Niabella beijingensis: one gene and its partner. Each later gene encodes a partner of the first gene's protein in a complex. Links are inferred from orthologs where the notes say so. Each region holds a gene or a part of one and is shown in the gene's direction. Other genes may lie near its edges. The genes, in order: pheS and pheT.

Evidence for each region.
Region 2: the proteins of pheS (region 1) and pheT are in contact, whole or in part, in a crystal structure (PDB 6P24), measured with the Escherichia coli proteins. The link is inferred for Niabella beijingensis from one-to-one orthologs.

What each region holds. Positions count from the first base shown.
Region 1 is NZ_JAIQDI010000001.1:2,106,138-2,115,882, forward strand. What follows is about bases 3,316-6,250. They hold pheS (phenylalanine--tRNA ligase subunit alpha), read left to right. Parts: upstream 3,316-4,227; coding sequence 4,228-5,274; downstream 5,275-6,250. Other genes in these bases: K7B07_RS08880 (ORF6N domain-containing protein), read right to left, coding at 3,794-4,021; K7B07_RS08890 (phosphopantetheine-binding protein), read left to right, coding at 5,363-5,626; K7B07_RS08895 (beta-ketoacyl-[acyl-carrier-protein] synthase family protein), read left to right, coding at 5,636-6,250. Also shown: K7B07_RS08860 (alpha/beta hydrolase), read left to right, coding at 1-389; K7B07_RS08865 (glycosyltransferase family 2 protein), read left to right, coding at 500-1,645; K7B07_RS08870 (ABC transporter permease), read left to right, coding at 1,681-2,766; K7B07_RS08875 (Lrp/AsnC ligand binding domain-containing protein), read right to left, coding at 2,817-3,284; more of K7B07_RS08895, read left to right, coding at 6,251-6,829; K7B07_RS08900 (sensor histidine kinase), read right to left, coding at 6,896-7,945; K7B07_RS08905 (response regulator), read right to left, coding at 7,972-8,649; K7B07_RS08910 (hypothetical protein), read left to right, coding at 8,866-9,745.
Region 2 is NZ_JAIQDI010000002.1:2,173,980-2,183,827, forward strand. Bases 3,373-6,410 are described here. They hold pheT (phenylalanine--tRNA ligase subunit beta), read left to right. Parts: upstream 3,373-3,697; coding sequence 3,698-6,124; downstream 6,125-6,410. Other genes in these bases: K7B07_RS25135 (hypothetical protein), read left to right, coding at 6,155-6,410. In the rest of the region: tRNA guanosine(34) transglycosylase Tgt, read right to left, coding at 1-102; K7B07_RS25115 (glycosyltransferase), read left to right, coding at 238-1,359; K7B07_RS25120 (TlpA family protein disulfide reductase), read right to left, coding at 1,710-2,231; K7B07_RS25125 (retropepsin-like aspartic protease), read right to left, coding at 2,327-3,208; more of K7B07_RS25135, read left to right, coding at 6,411-6,445; K7B07_RS25140 (cell division protein ZapA), read left to right, coding at 6,461-6,760; K7B07_RS25145 (Gfo/Idh/MocA family protein), read left to right, coding at 7,094-8,452; K7B07_RS25150 (MgtC/SapB family protein), read right to left, coding at 8,524-9,174; K7B07_RS25155 (DNA gyrase/topoisomerase IV subunit A), read right to left, coding at 9,216-9,848.

The sequences.
Region 1 (9,745 bases):
CCGGCAACCGGCTGTTTTATCTTACGATGAAGTACCCGCAATGGCTGATAAAACTGGCAGGGATACTGAGCAGGCTGGGATTTATTAATCCCGGGATAAAAAAATTTGTTACCCACTACCTGCATGCAAAAGAAGTACGGCAGACCTTGTATAACTCCTGGACTGCTTTTCGTTTCTTTAAACCGGATATTGCGCAGATAAAAAAAATCATTGCGGCCAACAAGACACCGGTTCAATTGTATTTTGGTAAATACGACAGGGTGATCCCCGCAGCCCGTGGTATTGATTTTATAAAAGGTATCGAAGCCTATGCAAAAACAACCGCACTGGAAACCGGGCACCGGTTATTGCAGGACAGGACCGTACAGGCGCTCTTTGAGAACACCTAGCTCCCGGAGAAAATTATGGTTTATAGTGTGACCCATAAAGTATAGAATGCCGTATCATTCTGCACTTACCTTACTTTCCTGTTTTCAGCCGGAACCGTTAGTTTTGCTGCATGTGGCTGACCGGCATTGTATTGTTTTTATTGATCGTTTATGCCCTGCTCATCCTGTTTTATACAAAAAGCTGGAAACAGATCCCCCTGCAATCCACGGAAGCTCCCGTTGCGGACAAGGGGCATCCTGTCACTTTCTCCGTCATCATTCCTGCGAGGAACGAGGAAGCAACGATCCTCCGTCTGCTGGAGTCAATAAAGAAACAGACCTACCCCTCATCGCTTTTTGAGGTCATTGTTGTAGATGACCATTCGGATGATCAGACCGCAACCGTTGTTAAACAGTTTGCTGAAAACAACGATGCGTTTTCTGTCCGGTTGCTTTCACTCCGTAATGATGCGCTCAATTCCTACAAGAAAAAAGCCATTGAAGAAGGGATCGCTGCCGCACAAAATGCCTGGATTGTTTGCACGGATGCGGATTGCCTGGTATCTCCGGACTGGCTGCAAAGTTTTGCCCGGCTGATCACCGGAACCCGTGCGGTTTTTATAGCAGCTCCCGTTGCATTTATGGAGGAGCCTTCTCTGATCAACAGGTTCCAGGACCTGGATTTTCTTACATTACAGGGCATCACCGGGGCTTCCGTTTATAAGAATATACACACCATGTGCAATGGTGCCAATCTCGCTTACCGGCGGTCGGTCTTCTATGATGTAAACGGCTTCGCCGGCATCGATCAGATCGCTTCCGGCGATGATATGCTTCTGATGCATAAGATCTGGAAGCGTTACCCCGAACAGGTAGCCTACCTGAAATCAAAACAGGCCATTGTAAAAACCGGTGCTGCTCCCACCTGGAACGCCTTCATTAACCAGCGCATCCGCTGGGCCAGTAAGGCCACCACGTACGATGACAAGCGGATTTTTGCAGTATTGTTCCTGGTATATCTTTTTAACCTCTCGTTTCCGGTGTTGTTCATTGCAGGGTTTATACACTTCAGTTATTTTTATGCCCTGCTTGTTTTCTGGATCTTAAAGACCATTATTGAATACCCGTTTATAAAAAGCGTGGCGCAGTTTTTTGACAAAGGAGCATTATTAAAATACTTTTTCTTTTTTCAGCCGCTGCACATCGCCTATACCGTGCTTGCCGGGTTCCTGGGCAGCTTTGGTAAATACGAGTGGAAAGGCCGGCGTGTAAAATAAGCTGCTTACCACCATTTTTCTTACATTTGAGATCCATGCAATTCTTCTCAATATTCCGTCAGCCGGCCTGGAAACGGCTCAGAAAAAACAAGGGGGCGGTTATTGGTTTGTATGTGATCCTTTTTTCGGCCCTTGTGGCGATCTTCTGTTATTTCCTGGCGCAGGACGCTTCCCCCAATGCCAACCGGATCATCCTGGAAATAGGGGGTGCCAAACCCGGCTGGAAACAATCCTTCCTCAAAGTAAAAAAAGAACAGGCACCGCCCGCTGCCGGTTTTTTTCAACGGCTGGTCAGCGGCAGCCCGGACCGCTGGGACTATATTCCGATCACAGCACATCACTATACCGCAGACAGTATCATTGTAGAAAAGTATATTGACGAAGGCGTCACGGAACGGCTTGGGTTTGCAAAATCCCTGCTGGCCCCCGTACCCCTGGAAACAAAAACATTCTGGCTGGGTACCGACAGCTACGGCCGGGACATTTTAAGCCGGCTGATCGTAGGCACAAGAGTCAGTTTAAGTGTGGGAATGATTACCGTGCTTATTTCCATCAGCATCGGACTGATACTGGGATCACTGGCCGGATATTATCGCGGCCGGGTCGATGAAATCATTATGTGGTTCATCAATGTGATCTGGAGCATTCCCACCCTGCTGCTGGTGTTTGCGATCACGCTGGCACTGGGAAAAGGATTCTGGCAGGTATTTATTGCAGTAGGACTTACCATGTGGGTAAACGTGGCACGGCTTGTAAGAGGGCAGGTACTCGCGGTAAGAGAACTGGAATACATCGAAGCAACAAAGGCGCTTGGTTTTAAAAATGCCCGCATCATTGCAGGTCATATCTGGCCCAATATTATGGGTCCTGTACTGGTTATTGCAGCAGCAAATTTTGCGTCCGCGATCGTTATTGAAGCCGGACTGAGTTTTTTAGGTGTGGGGGTACAACCGCCGCAACCCAGCTGGGGGCTGATGATCAAAGAGAACTACAATTTCATCATTACTCAAAACCCAATGCTGGCACTGGCTCCGGGCTTCGCGATCATGATCCTTGTGCTGGCCTTTAATCTTTTCGGAAACGGACTGCGGGATGCGCTGAACGTAAGAGGAAAACTGTGAGGGCGCCGGGCCTTTGATGCCGGATGCTCCCACCTCGATGCCCACAGCATCTAATCCAGCACCCTTACATTTCTGGCAAAACTTTCCTCAAGAGAGATCAGCGTTTCAGTTCTTTCAATGCCTTTGATCTTTTGCAGTTTCTCATGCAGTACGTTCCGCAGTTCACTGATATCCTTACAAATGATTTCCGCAAACATACTGTAGTTCCCGGTCGTATAGTTCAGTCGCACCACTTCTTTCAGTTTATACAACTCTTTTGCCACCGAGTCGTACAGTGAGCTTTCCTTCAGATAGATCCCGATAAAAGCAATCACATCATACCCTAACAGTTTTAAATCTGTATTTAATTTTGTACCTTTCACTATGCCGTCCTTCTGCAGTTTCTTTATCCGCACATGTATCGTTCCTCCGGATACAAAAAGTTTTTTGCCGAGGTCGGCATAGGAAATTTCAGCATCTTCCATCATGTGCTGGATGATCTGCAGATCGAGTTTGTCTAGATTCAATTTATTGTTCATTTAGGCAATATTGATTTTAAATAATTTAACAATCATTGCAAATATTTAAACATTTTCTATATTTTCAAAATTTTTATTGAATTATTTGGAATGATCCCCCTGTAATGTCTATTTTTGTTCTATCAAACGCTGAAAAAAGCGGCGTTCTTTTACACTGTGGGGTGATGAAATTTTTGGCAGACATGCCCTCTTGTCTCGGGGGTGAGGAGCACAGGATAAACACAGCATAGAGCCGGTGCTGATTTCGGTCAGGACCGACCGGGGTTGACCACCACGGATTTTGTGTTGCGGCTAACTGCCTCGTGGAGGTTCGAGCCCTCCCCCTACAGCTTTTTAAAACCTTACAGGTAACCCCTGTAAGGTTTTTTTATTGTTCCTGGTATCCTCCCTTTCCCGCTCCAGTCCTGCCAAAGTCCATAATCGTTTATTGTCTGCCGCAGCACCGGTTCATTGATAACCAATCCGCTCCCTGTTTTTCCAGGCCTTTTTTTGAAGCTACTGGTTCATTGTCAATAGCAGGGAAATGCTTTAAGGTCACAAATTGCGACCGTAAAGCATCGTATTCCTCTTTTTGTAAGCGCAGTCATAAAACCCTCCGGAAAGCGTTTCCTGTTTCTCCGTACAGACTCCTTCAGCTGCCTGGTGTCGATCTGATAGAGTTCAGCGGGATCGTAATCCATCATTACGTGCTGACCTCTTATTTCGCAAATTTTTTGCTGAATAACAGTTAATTGCATGGTGTTTTCATTTGTTTTTAGTGATTCGCCTGTTTTCTATATCAATTTACATCATTTTATCCCCCTGCGAAAACAACGTTCCCGGCACATTTGCCCATACGCAAACCATACTATTCCCGGAGTGATGCACATCCTGCAAAAAATGGTTTCATCCCCCCGAAATTACCGGTATCTTGCCTCCTCCATTTTAATTATCTTTGCCCGCTATGCAGGATTTGATTCAAACCTTAGAGACGTATAAAAAAGAGATCACTGAATTCTCCGGTACCGGCGAACAGGCAGCCGAAGCCTTCCGCATCAAATGGCTGGGCTCCAAGGGCCAGGTAAAACAGGTAATGGGAGCAATGAAGAATGTACCGGCTGAACAAAAAAAAGAAGCCGGTCAGCTGCTGAATGAATTCAAATTATTCACAGAGGCAAAATACGCACAGCTGAAGGAAACTGCTGAAGCTGCCGCCAACGGCGCCCAGAACAGCAGACCGGACCTTTCCCTTCCCGGTGATGAAATGCCATTGGGAAGCCGCCACCCGATATCCCTGATGCGTCAGAAGATCATTTCCGTTTTCCAGCGGCTGGGATTTGCTGTGGCCGAAGGACCGGAGATCGAAGACGACTGGCATAATTTTACGGCATTGAACATGCCGGCCCACCACCCGGCACGCGATATGCAGGACACGTTTTACGTGGATGCCGGCGAAAACACGGCCGTTGACTGGCTGCTGCGTACCCACACCAGCAATACCCAGATCCGGGAAATGGAAAAGGGAAAATTACCGATCCGTGTGATCTGCCCCGGACGCGTATACCGGAACGAAACCATCAGCGCCCGGAGCCATTGCTTCTTTCACCAGGTGGAAGGGCTGTATATCGACGAGAATGTATCCTTCGCCGACCTGAAGCAAACACTGTATTTCTTTGTGCGTGAAATGTACGGGAAAGACGTACGGGTGCGCTTCCGTCCTTCTTATTTCCCCTTTACCGAACCCAGTGCAGAAATGGATGTGAGCTGTTTTATCTGTGGCGGCAAAGGGTGTAATATCTGTAAAAAGACCGGCTGGGTGGAGATACTGGGTTGCGGAATGGTGCATCCCAATGTACTGCAGAATTGTGGCATCGATCCGGAAAAATATACCGGCTTTGCCTTTGGTATGGGTGTGGAACGCCCGGCGATGCTGAAATATGGTATCAACGATATCCGGCTGTTCAGTGAGAATGATGTCCGTTTCCTGAAACAATTTACCGCTGCCACTTAAAACAATACCTATTTAATCCGCATCTGTACCCCGGGTGGCTGTAACCATCCAAGATGCTTATTTTTGATAACTATTTATAGAACAAATAATGGAAAAAGAACAACTGAAACAACAGGTAAAAGAACAGATCATAAAGTTCCTGAACCTGAATAATGTCAAACCCGAGGACATCAAGGATGAGGAGCCGCTGTTTGGCGAAGGGCTTGGCCTGGATTCGATCGACTCTATCGAGCTCATCGTAATGCTTTCCCGGGAATACGGCATCAACATCCAGGATCCCAAGGAAGGCCGGAAAATACTGACCACCGTTAATACGATGGTCGATTATATCGAACAGCATCGTACAAAATAAGTTTCTGTTTTGGGCAGGATTTTAGTTACCGGTCTGGGTCTTATTTCTGCAATCGGCGATTCTGTAGCGGCAAACCGGCAGGCGCTCGCAGCCGGCAATTCCGGTATCGGCGCAGCCACTTACCTGGAATCAAAATATGCCGCATTGCTTCCCTTCGGGGAAATAAAGAAAAGCACGGAGACCCTTCTGGAAGCCCTTCCGGGCAGCTATCCGGAGGTAACACGCACCGATCTGATCGCCCTGCATGCGATGAAGGAAGCCATTGCCGATGCAGGGTTGTCTGCTGCACAGTTGCGCGACCGTTCTACTGCTTTTATCAGCGCCAGCACTGTGGGGGGCATGTGTCTTACAGACAAAATGTATGCAGATGCCAATGCTACGGAAGCCAACAACAGCCCCTTCCTGGGCTCCTATTCCAATAGTGCCAGCACACTTTTTTTGCAATCCTTCTTTACGATCGGGGGTATCGTCAACACGTTCAATACAGCCTGTTCTTCTTCCGCCAATGCCATTATGTATGGCGCACGCCTGTTGCAGAACGGGTTGGCAGAACGGGCCATTGTAGGCGGCACCGACAGTCTTGCGAAGTTCACGATCAATGGCTTTAATGCGCTGATGATCCTTTCCAATGAGCCCTGCCGGCCTTTTGATAGTGCCCGTAAGGGGCTGAACCTGGGTGAAGCCGGCGGATTTATCGTGCTTGAAAAAGAAGAGCACATCACCCCTTCCCATACGGTTTATGCCGAACTGAAAGGATTCGGCAACAACAATGATGCCTACCACCCCTCCTCCACTTCGGAGAATGCCGATGGCCCCTTTCTTTGTATGCAGGGCGCATTGCAAACAGCGGGGCTTGAACCGGGCGCGATCGATTTCATCAATGCGCATGGTACGGCTACAGAAAACAATGATGAAACGGAGAGTGTGGCCATGTTGCGGCTGTTTGACCAGGTTCCTGCATTTGCCAGTACCAAATCCTACACCGGCCACACCCTGGGTGCCGCCGGTGCTGTGGAAGCCATTTACAGCATCCTGAACCTGTATCACCAGGAGGTCTACCCTTCTTTAAATTTTGAAACACCGGTTGAAAAAACAGGACTTACACCGGTGTTAAGCTACCAGCAACGGCCTCTGAGGCATGTAATGTCCAATTCATTTGGTTTCGGAGGTAATTGCAGCTCGCTTATTTTTGGGCGGTATTAAATAACGCAGATCCTGTATTCCCGAGGCCGGCCTGCACCATCACTTCTTACTTTTCGCCTCCCGTTCTCAATCCTTCTTGGCTGCCAGTGTAAACCCAATAGTAGTACCTACCCCCTCCGTACTGCGGATATGGATGGTTTGCTGATGGGCTTCAATAATATGTTTGCAGATGGCCAGTCCCAGCCCGCTGCCGGTAACGTCCATACTGCGGCCCGTTTCCGTACGGAAAAAGCGTTCAAAGATCCGGGGAAGACTTTTTTCAGCAATACCCACTCCGTCATCGCTGATCTCTACCAGGATCCGCTTATCATCTGTTTTGTAAATACCCGCCTTAATGCTCCCGTTCACCTTCCCGTACTTAATGGCATTTTCCAGCAGATTGATCACTACCTGCCGGATCTTTTCCTTATCAGCGTTCACCATGATGGGGGCCTCACACCCTTTTTTTATGCTGAAGTGGATATTTTTCTGTTCTGCCTTGATCGATATGCCTTCGAATGAATCCTTCAGCAGGTCCTGGATCACAAAATTCCGTTTTACAATAGTGATCTCACCGCGTTCCAGGCTGGAGATCTCATCCAGGTCCTGCAGCAGGTTGGTCAGCCGTTCCACATTGGTGGCTGTTTTTTCCAGGAACTTCCGGCTGATAACGGGATCTACCATATCACCGCTCAAAAGGGTCTCCACATAGCTTTGTATCGCAAAAACAGGGGTTTTGAATTCATGGGAAAGATTTTGCAGGAATTCCCTTCGGAATTCTTCATTTGCCTGAAGGGTGGCCACTTTTTGCTGGTTTTCCTGTGCCCAGGTTTCCACATCAACAGCTACCTCATCCAGGCTTTTTTTGGGGAGGATGTATTTATAATAGGTCTCCTGCCGGCGGGTGGCTTTTGTCTGGTAGATGAACTTATAAATAACTTTGATCTTGCGGTAGATAAAACGCTCCAGCACAAAGCTCACCAAAAGATAACCACCAACAAGCACCACAAAAAAGGAGACCACCGCGGGTTGCCACTTCTGCTCCAGCACATAGTCGACAATACTGATAGGCGTGGCCAGTCCAAGCGCTGTATAGAAGGATAATTTTCTGGGAGAAAGGTTTTTAGGGTCAAACATGATCAGTCCATTGAATAATTCCCGCTTTATACCTCGAACTTATAGCCCACCCCTTTAACAGTGGTGATGCAATCCAGTTCCAGCTTCTGCCGTATTTTCCGGATATGCACATCAATGGTACGGTCGCCCACAATCACATCATTGCCCCATATCGCGTTCAGGATCTCATTTCTTAAAAAAACACGGCCCGGTTTTAATGCCAGGAGGTAGAGCAGTTCGAATTCTTTTTTTGCCAGTATGATCTCCTTATCCCCGTTCTGCACTACAAACTTTTCAGGATCAATGGTTACCGGCCCTACCTTAATGATCTTATTATCTTCCTTGTGGATCCGTCTTAACAAAGCGCTCACCCGGCTCAATAACACTTTGGGGCTCACCGGCTTGTTCACATAATCGTCTGCGCCGGTCTCCAGTCCGCGTATCTGCGTGGATTCATCATTCAATGCAGTAAGGAACATGATCAGGGTATCCTTAAAGGTGGATTGTGCCCTGAGCACCTGGCATACCTGGACGCCTGTTTTCTTTGGCATCATCATATCCAGGATGATCAGGTGGGGCTTCACCTTATTGGCCAGATCGATCGCCTCCTCGCCATCCTTGGCGGTGGTCACATCATAGCCTTCTTTGATCAGGTTATAAGATAAAATGTCGAGGATGTCAGGTTCGTCATCCGCAACCAGAATTTTATACCCTTTATTGTCCATTTAACAGAAATTTAAAGCAAACCTAACCGTATTTTTTTGATCTGCCGTATTCCGGGCGCCCTGATTACATAGAGTTAATAATAAATTAATCTAATTATAATTATAAAATTACACAGAAAACGGCTCAATCGCCGGATGCCGGTATCATGGTATAAATTTTGCATGATTTTTAACCAAATATTCTTACCCAGGCTACGTAACTTGTGATTTATGTATATGAAGAAGTTTATACCCTTCCTTTTACTGCTGCTGTTGTCGGTACAGGTAGACGCACAAAGAAGATCCAAAAGAAAAAAAAAGCAGGCCCCCGCACCGGTGGAAACGGTGGATACCATCCCTGCCTATACGCCTGCCATGATACGGCTGAAACTTCATGAAACGGTGGATGCAGATCAGAAGGCATTGATGGCCAGTGACGGAAAAGCCGACGCCATCCTGAAAGTTTCCTCTGATGAGCAGGTAAATAACGCGGTAAGCGATGCCGCTACCAAAAGGGTAGACTGGCTGCAATACGAAATAGAAACCGATCCGGCTCTGGATCAGCGGCTTAAGGCGAATTATTTGTCGGGGATCTCCGAGATCCTGCGTTTTGTAAAAACCGGCTGGGGACGGGGAGAGGTGGATGCGGCCTACCTGCCTCAGATCATTGCCACCTATAAAAAATGTGTTGAAGCCGACCGGAATAAACAGTCCATTGCTCCGGTCATCCGCTTTTTGCCTTATGACATTGCCTACACCGCTATTCTGCCCCGTGTTTTCAAGGACAATCCGGGCTATAAGGATACCAGGGACCTCATACTGATCAAACTGAGTGAACGTTATCCGCAAAAGACCTTTGGAGCACTGAAAATGTATCCGGAATCACCCCATGCAGACAGCCTGATAAGAGTAATGGCCCATAAATATCCGCAGCAGCTTTATGATTATGCGCAGGCCAACAACAAACTCAGCTACAAGATCCAGAATATTGAAGATGATCCACTTATAAAAAGTATTGTGAACATGGCCCGGAGCAGTAACAAAAGCGGCCAGTTCTATTTTCCCTTCCTGGATATCATCTCCACCGGCAAACTGACCATCGACGATATCGATGCCG
Region 2 (9,848 bases), on another replicon or contig:
GAAAACAGGTGTTTCAATTTGTCCGTGATCGGTCTGAATCAGACCCGCGCGAGCGGCGGATCCCGTATCGGTGTGTTGTAGCTGAAAACTGAGTTGTGCCATAAATTGGCGGCAAAATTAATACAACTGGAAGAATTGAGAAAGCTGAGTTGAGAAATGAGGCCTGAAATCTGAAATCGGACAACTGAAGTCTTATATCTTCATTCAAATTTAAAATTAGCGCGCTATATTTGCGCCATGCCGGACCTAACCCCTGGATATATCATATTTATCGCGCTCCTGCTTTTTACGGCCGTTCTCCTGTTCTATTATCTTTATTTTTTTGCCCGGCTGGTGTTTTTTAAGCCCCGGAGCCAAAGCAGTATACAACAGCACCCCGTGAGCATTATCGTATGCGGTAAGAATGAGGCCCGCAATTTTGCCAAAAATATTCCCGGGCTGATCTTTCAGGAATATGCCGCCAGCCGGCAGATCCTGGTGGTGAACGACAATTCCACAGACGACAGTAAATATGTATTGCAGGAACTGAACGGAAAATACGGAGGGCTCAGCCTGCTCAATCTTCAACAGAACGCACAGCATATACCGGGAAAAAAATACCCGCTTTCCATGGGCATACGGCAGGCCGGTCATGAGATCCTCCTGCTTACCGACGCCGATTGTGTGCCGGCCACCGAACACTGGCTTCAGAAAATGCAGGAGCCCTATGAGCAGCAGATCGAGATCGTACTGGGCTACGGCGCCTACCATAAATATCCCGGTTTTCTTAATAAGGTGATCCGTTACGAGACCTTTCACAGCGCCCTGCAATACCTGTCCTATGCGCTGGCCGGTGTACCCTATATGGGTGTGGGAAGGAACCTCAGTTATAAAAAAAGCCTGTTCCTGAATAATAAAGGCTTCTCGGATGTCAATCACCTTCCGGGCGGCGACGATGATCTGTTTATAAATAAGGTAGCCACCGCAAAAAACACCGCTGTTGTTATTGATCCGGCGGCTCATACCTTAAGCAGCCCCAAACGGACCTGGAAAGAATGGAAAAATCAAAAGACAAGGCATTTCAGTACTTCGAAATATTACAAACCTAAACACAAGTTTTTGTTAGGGTTATACAGCCTGTCTCATTTTTTATTTTACTTTTTGATCATTGCCTGTTGTATCTGGTACGACTGGCGGGCAGGCCTGGGCATTTTACTGGGGAAGTCCCTCCTTCAGCAGCTCCTTTTTGCCAATGTAATGAAAAAACTGAACGAACCGGATCTCCGGAAATGGGTCCTTATAATGGACCTATGGATGGTATGCTACTACCTGTTTTTTGCCCCGATGCTGATAAGAAAAGAAAAAAAGTCCTGGAGTTGACCTCTGCGCTGTTGCGTTTTTGCTGTTTTTTCCGTTTAGCAGTAGAACTACCACTAAACGGAAGCCATGAAACCGTCGCTTGCAATCGCTCATATATTTCCTGAGGCATGCCCCCGTATGGGTCACATCGGGCAGGCGCCCCGCCGGCTTAAGCAACCGGAGAAGGCCCGTTTTATACCGGTCCGCTCTGCACCCTCCGTCACCGTTCCTCATATAATATTTTTAAAGAGATCAGTAACCCGCTTTTTTCCGGGCACTTTTTTCAACCCGTAAGTCTACCATCATAAAAACACCCATTTCTATGCCCTGCAATTCCCATCCGGCCTGCAGGGCTTTTTTTATGCAGAAAATTATTTGTGCTCCAGGGATCCTTTCAGAAGTACCAGCAGTTTTTCAAACTCCGTTTTATCATATCCTACCGACTGGTAAATGACCTTACCCGTTTCATCGATCACCACATTGCGGGGAATAAACGTGTCGGCAAACCGGGAAAAAATCTGCCGTTCCGGATCGGCCAGTAGGGGAAAGCTGAATTTTTTTTGTTGCACAAAGGCATTCAGCTTATCCCAGCCCTCTTCGCGTCCGAAGATGAACAATGCGAACCGCGGGTTATTTTTATATACGTTCCAGATTTCCCGTTGTATCCGCGGCAGTTCTGCCCGGCAGGGGCCGCACCAGGTGGCAAAAAAATTAATGAGCACTACCTTGCCCCTGTAATTACTGATCTTCACAGAGTCTCCGGCGTTTTTAAGTGTAAAGCCAAAATCCGGGATGGTATCTCCCATAGCTACTTTCCATACTCCCGAACCCTGGGCACCGGCACCGGAAAATTGCAGCGTCAGCAGCAGCAGGAGCAGTATATTTTTCATCATATCCCAATAGTTAACGCCCTGCGAATTTAGCACTCCTTTCGTATTAAATTCCACTATACTAACGTAAACAATACTCAACTTAAAAAGAAGTGTTCCTACTTCAGAACGATCATTTCTCTGTTTTTTAAATCAAATGTAACCTGTTTTCCGATCCAGTTTAATGATACAATACCATCGTAAATTAAGCCATCAATGAAGGAGGCTTTTATATCTCGGCACTGAATAGCAGGTGAAGCTTTTGTGGTTATGGATTTTATACCGGTTTGGTAAATAATGGTTTTGATCTCAGGATTAAATTCACTTGGGATAACTATTTTATCAGCCTTTGCTGTATCAATACTTAAAGCCGAAATAAATTTTGAGTTTATCCGATATACATTATTCCCCGCCCCACTATCAATTGAAAATTGTAGTGTTAAACTATCATTCACAATAAAATAAGCGAAAATTGAGAGCGCTTTGCCTCGCGAGTCATTTAGCTGTAATGGAATTGGATGGCCAGCTTTACGAACGACAGACATGCTTTTATCAGTTTCAAAAACGATTCTCTTGTTTGTATAATCGATTGTAAATGGTTGTTCCTTAAAGCTCATGAGAGAGATTAACCCGTCGATAGTACCAAGGTTCACATCAAAAATGGTTAATACCGGACTTTGTTCAACAAAATTCCCTAATGCTAACGTGTTCGCATCATACAGATCAGCCGTCAGTTGCTCACCAGTTGCCCGAAAACCGGTATAGCTCCCATCCTGTTTGTGCAGCTTGCCTACTTTCTCTGAAAAGGTTTTGGTTATTAGCGTTAATCCCGCACCCGTATCAAATATAAAGTTGCCTTCTACCCCATTAACCTTTGCCTTGACCATTATATGGCCCTCGGGGCTCATTTCAAATGGTATAAAAGACTGTGCATGGCTTGTACTGGTTATAAATAAACAAATAAAAAAAGATCCTGACCACGAAAAGAAAGTAGAAAACATATTGTGTGATTATAGTTAAAAATTAAACGGCTTAATAAAAGCCAACTTTCATATGGTTATGATAACAAAGACTGTTTCTGTAGGCCTTAAAAGGCATCACTATAAAAAATATGCTACCCACTGGGCAACAACTGGATCCAATTTCTTCTCGAGTGCACAACATACTGTATACACCTTTCTGCAGCTTCGCCTTTATTCTCTTTAGCAATGAAGTCTTGATAAAAAAGGCATGCTTCTTCTTTAAATGATGTTTTGTGTATTGCATCTAACTTTTTCATGATGATAAGTATTTTTCAGGCACAACATATAAAGAAACTTTAATATTATATAAATTAATAAACTTATTTAAAACAACTTCTTTTTTTCTTTGTTCATCAAAATTATACATACAATTTAAATATTCCGCTGCTTATTTATGCGGGGGTATTCGTATAGCTGGGGGCTAAATTGTATATTCGCAGTTCAATTTTTACCAATTATTAAGAGCAGATGATAATATCCTATAAATGGCTGAGTGACTACCTCCCGGTTACCGTAAGTGTGGAACGATTGAGCCAGATTTTAACTTCTATCGGACTCGAAGTGGAAGCCGTTCATGAATATGAAGAATTAAAAGGCGGTCTGAAAGGCCTGGTGGTAGGCGAAGTACTGGAAACCCATCCGCATCCGAACGCTGATAAACTGAAACTGACAAAAGTTACGGTTGGCGGGGACATCCCTCTTAACATTGTATGTGGCGCTCCCAATGTAGCCGCAGGACAAAAGGTGATTGTGGCACCCGTGGGCGCTACCATTTACCCGCTAAATAATGCACCGGTAACCATGAAGCTGGCCAAGATCCGCGGAGAGGAAAGTCAGGGTATGATCTGTGCGGAAGACGAGATCGGCCTGGGCGCTTCACATGACGGCATCCTGGTGCTGCCGGACAATGTTAAACCCGGAACTCCGGCTTCTGAATATTTTCAGAGTTATTCGGATATGATCTTTGAGATCGGCCTTACCCCTAACCGAATGGACGCAATGAGCCATTGGGGCGTGGCACGCGACGTATGCGCCTATCTTTCCCATCATGATAAAAAATCGGTACGGCCCAAACTTCCTGAGACCGGCAGCTTTAAGGCACCTAAAGGCAAGGCCCCGCTAAAGGTTACAGTCGAAAATAAAATAGCCTGCCCCCGTTACAGCGGCATTTGTATCGATGGTATAAAAGTGGGCCAATCACCCAAATGGCTGCAGCATGTATTAAAAGCTATTGGATTGAGACCCATAAACAATATAGTAGATATTACCAATTTCATACAACATGAAACGGGGCAACCCCTGCATGCGTTTGATGCGGATAAAATACGGGGCAACCAGGTGATCGTCAAAAACCTCCCGGAAGGCACTACCTTTATCACCCTTGATGAAAAAGAACGGAAGTTAAGTGCTGAGGACCTTATGATCTGTGACGCAGAAGGCGGAATGTGTATCGGCGGTGTTTTCGGCGGACTGGAAAGCGGCGTAACGGATCAAACGGCCCGCATTTTCCTGGAAAGTGCCTGTTTTGATCCGGTAACCATCCGCAAGACCTCTTTCCGGCACGGGCTAAGGACTGATGCCGCCACCCGCTTTGAAAAAGGCACGGACATTTCAGCAACGGTAAATGTATTGAAGCGCGCTACCGGTCTGATCCTTGAGATCTGCGGCGGAAGCATTGCCTCTGATATTTATGATCTTTACCCGGATCCCCAGCCCCGGAAAGAGATCGCCCTGAAATATCATTACCTTAAAAAATTAAGCGGCAAGAACTATCACCCGGATGCGATCAAATCCATTTTGCAATCACTGGGTTTTGAAGTGGAAAAAGACACGATCGATGCCCTGCTGATCTCTGTGCCCTATCATAAGCCGGACATCCGGTTGCAGGCCGACCTGGTGGAAGAGATCCTGCGGATCGACGGGCTGGACAACGTGGAGATCCCAACATCGATAAAAATAACACCTTCTGTAGATGAAAATATTGAAAGCGAATCTATTAAAGAAAAAATAGTTTCGCAATTAATCGGATCCGGTCACCAGGAGATCCTTACCAACTCCATCACCAACAATGCCTATTATTCTGAACAGGAGCTGACCGGTGTGGTGAAGATGAAGAACAGCCTTAGCGCTGAATTGAACATCATGCGGCCAGACATGCTGGAAACCGGGCTGGAGATCATTCTGCGGAATCTAAACCGGAAGAACGAAAATTTAAGATTATTTGAGTTTGGTAAAACGTACATTATCAACAAAAAAGGAAATTTTGAAGAACCGGAGCATCTCTGTATTTATTTATCCGGCAATCAGCAGGCGGCCGGCTGGAAACAACCGGGTGTCAAATACGATTTCTTTGCATTGAAAGGTATTGTGGAAAAAATATTGCAGGTATGCGGTATTTCCGGAGTGCAATATGATGAGCTGGAAACACCGAATTTTCAATATGGACTGGAGCTCAAATCCGGTCCGGCGGGGCTGGGAAAGATCGGCGCCGTGCACCGGGATCTGCTGGACCGGTTCTACATCAAACAACCCGTATTCTATGCTGATCTGGATTGGAATGCCCTTTTAAAGCTGGCCTTAAAACACAAGACCCAGTTTTCCCCTATCCCAAGGTTCCCCGGTGTGCAGCGGGATATTGCCATGATCGCTCCGCAGGAGCTGCCTTACCGGTCGGTGGAGGCAGTGATCCGGAAATTAAATCTCAAAAAATTACAATCTGTTCAGCTTTTTGACGTTTTTGTAAGTGACAAACTGGGCGCCGGTAAAAAATCGCTGGCCATTAATTTTACCTTCCTGGATGAGGAAAAAACATTGACCGATGTAGAGATCGATGGCTGGATGAAGAAGATCATGCAAAGTTTGGAGAGAGATTTGCAGGTAGAAATCCGGAAATAATCCGTAATCGATAACCTATAAATTTTATTGATGAGTCAGGCGATAGAAGAAAAAATCAGGCTGATACAGGAAAAGCTGATCCAGCTGAGCCGGAAAAATGCAGCCATAGAAAAAGAGAATATGGCCCTGAAACAGGACCTGGAAGAAGCCCGTGCCGCTGCAGCCAGTGCGGTCTCCAACATGGAAGCCGCGCAGCAACAGCTCGATATTGCCCGTTACGGGAACACTTCCATGAGTACGGAAGAGCGGAAAGCCTTTGAAAAACGGGTCAATGGCTACCTCCGCGAAATAGACCGGTGTATTGCATTGCTGAGTGTTTAACCTAAAAGTACAATCATGTCACAGGAAGAAAATCTGATCCCCGCTAATATTATGATCGCCGACCGGCACTTCCGCATCCGGGTGGAGCCTGCCGATGAAGAGACGGTCCGTCATTCTATCAAGATCATCAATGATAAAGTGATGGAATTTAAAAAGACATTCCCCGGAAAAGACATGCAGGATTATGTATCCATGGTGCTGATCTGGTTTGCCACGGAATTCAAGGCCGAAGCGGCCTCCTCTATGGATTCCGATGTGATCATGGATAAACTGAACCAGCTCGAAGCGATCCTCGACAGCGAGCTGCAGGGGTAATTCATTGCAGAAGGCTGGTAGAGACTCGAAAATTGAGAGTTGAGAGTTGAGACGAACGACAGAAACGCGTCAGAAGACTGCTACTGTATTGTGCAGCTTTCTTCACCCGCCGGGTCCGGATTGCTCAATTGTACCCGGCAACTGAACTCTTAATTCTCATATCTCAACTCTTATATCGCACTTAATCCTGAAATCTCAGCCGATAATTCACAGCATCCGAAAACGTTTTAGCAAAATATGGTGCTTACCGGTGCTTTATTCAGCATTGTTGAGTAAATTTAAATGCTCGGGGCAGCATTTGCTGTTCATTTCTCTATTTATAAACAAAGCCATATGTCCAATTCAAGAAGAACCTTTATCCGCCAGGCCGCATTGGCCACTACCGGTACATACCTGGCCTCCATGGGATGGTCTGCAAAAAGCTACGGTAACATCCTTGGTGCGAACGACCGGGTACGTGTAGGAATCGTAGGATTCTCCGACCGGTTCCGCAGTTCCCTCTTCCCTTCTTTTTTAAATCATTACAAGAAACTGAACTTCGATATTACCGGAGTATCCGATCTGTGGAGTTACCGCCGTAACCTCGGTACTGAATTCCTGCAGGAGAAACTGGGGCATCCTGTAAAAGGATACCGCAATAATGAGGAGCTGTATTCCGCCAAAGATGTGGATGCGGTTATCATCAGCACGGCCGACTTCCAGCATGCGCTCTGCGCCATTGAAGCGGTAAGTGCCCGCTGCGACGCTTACGTGGAAAAGCCTTTTGCTGAAACCATGGAAGACAACCGGGCAGCATTAAAAGCGATCAACGCATCAAAACAGATCATTCAGATCGGTTCCCAACGCCGCAGCGGTACCAATTACAAGGCCGCTGAGGAATTTATACGGTCGGGAAAATTCGGGGATATCAACATGGTGGAGCTCACCTGGAATGTGAACCAGCCCGGGCGCTGGCGCCGGCCGGAACTGGTTGCCAAATTAAAACAGGAAGATACGGACTGGAAGCGGTTCCTGATGAACCGCCCTTATGAAGACTGGGATCCCCGCAAATACCTGGAGTATCGCCTGTTCTGGCCTTATTCCTCCGGTGCCTTCGGTCAGTGGATGAGTCACCAGATCGACACCGTGCACTGGTTCAGCGGACTGAAGCATCCCCGCAGTGTAACCGCCAACGGCGGCATTTATCAATGGAAGGATGGCCGCCGGAACTGGGACACCACTACAGCAGTGTTTGATTATGGTCCGGAAGAGGATCCTTCAAAAGGATTCCAGGTAGTATTTATGTCGCGCATGACCAACGGCGATGAACGGCCGGCAGAAGTTTACTACTCCAACGGCGGTGAGCTAAACCTGATCACCAATAAGGTTTCGCCCAGGGGCGGACTGGAAGAAAAATTTGCCCAACCCATGGGCATGAAGGCCAACCTGTTGCCGGAATTTTCACTGACCGAAAAGGCAGAAAAAGTGGAAACATCGGCCAACACCGGTGCCGATCCGCTTACCAGCAGTCATATGCTCAACTGGATGGAATGCGTACGCAGCCGCAAGCAGACGCATGCACCTGCCGAAGCGGGTTATATGCATTCGGTGGCCAATATCATGGCCACGGCAGCAGCCCGTACAGGCATGAAGGCTACTTTTGATGCCAGTACCCAGGAAGTAATGGCAGGTGGAAAAGTGTTTAAATATTAAGTAAGCAGGAACATATATAAAAAGCGGGAAGACAATGTGCTTCCCGCTTTTATTATTTCAGTGCCGTGCTTCTATAATTCAAAACTTTCGATCCGGTGCTCACTTACCAGGTAGGCTTCCAGCTGTGCCAGCTTTTTTGTGGGGATCATCAGGTTCAGGGATACGACCATTTTTTCGGGGAAGGATTCCAGTTTTACCTGCTCCAGCCGGGAGATATAGGGTTTCAGCTGCCGTATGATCTCATCTTTGATCGCCGTATTATTGTGCAGCAACACGATCCGGAGAGTACGGCTTGTTTTCCCGGAGAAAAGGGCCAGGTTCAGGTACCGGCCGGTATATACGATCAGCAGACAGGTGCCTAAAAAGATCGCTGCGAGATAGATCTTCCCAAACCCGATCGACATCCCTACCGCAGCCGCCATCCAGATCACACTGGCCGTGGTAAGACCGGAAACATTGATCCCATCTTTAAAGATCACCCCTGCACCCAGGAAACCGATCCCGCTGACGACATAAGAAGCAATACGGGCACCATCTGCATAGGGCCCGGTGATCTTAAGCGACAGAATGGAAAATAAGGCGGATCCCAGACAAATGACAGAGATCGTTTTCAGCCCCGCGGCCTTGTCCTTCAACTCCCGTTCAAGTCCAAGGATAAGTCCTGCCAGCAATGCCAGCAGGGCCTTGTACAGATCGGTCATTTCAAAAACATCCGTCATCATGCGCTTATTACACCCGGATGGGCAATGATTTTGTCACTAAGTTAGAACAATTCCTGCTGATTGGTTGGTTTCTCGTTCTCCACCCATTCCATTACCACCGATTTGTTATAGTCGGTCAGCTTTGCTCCCACTGCCTTCCAGCCCATTACATCGGTCATTTTTGCCAGCTTGAACTTCGCGCTCCGGATCTGGCTTCCCTTACCGCTTTGCACCATCAGTACCGGTTCCGGCATGGTGGTAGCACACTCCAGGTAGTTGCCGTCTCCTTCTTTTATAAACAGGAATTTATTCTTCAATGTGGACGTTTCGATCTTAAAGCGCTTTACATTAAACTGCAATTGCTTTTTATCGACATAAACCGCCGTAATGATCTTTTCCGGATCAAACCGCTCGATCAGCAACACTTTATCCGCATCAAACTTCTGCGTCATCTCCTGGTCGGTTATTTCATAATAGCCATCCGTATAAAGCACCAGGATGCGGTCATCCGGCTCAAACATACCCAGGTACTGGCCTTTTTCCTCTGCACTCAACCGGCCGAACTTATCGTCGAACCATAGTTTCCGCCCGCTCAGCGTGGCCCTGCCCGCCTCTTTGAATTTTACTGATTTGATGGGATATTTGGTTACCTGGTTTCCCATGCTGCTGCGTCCCTTGATGGCCAGTTCCTCAAA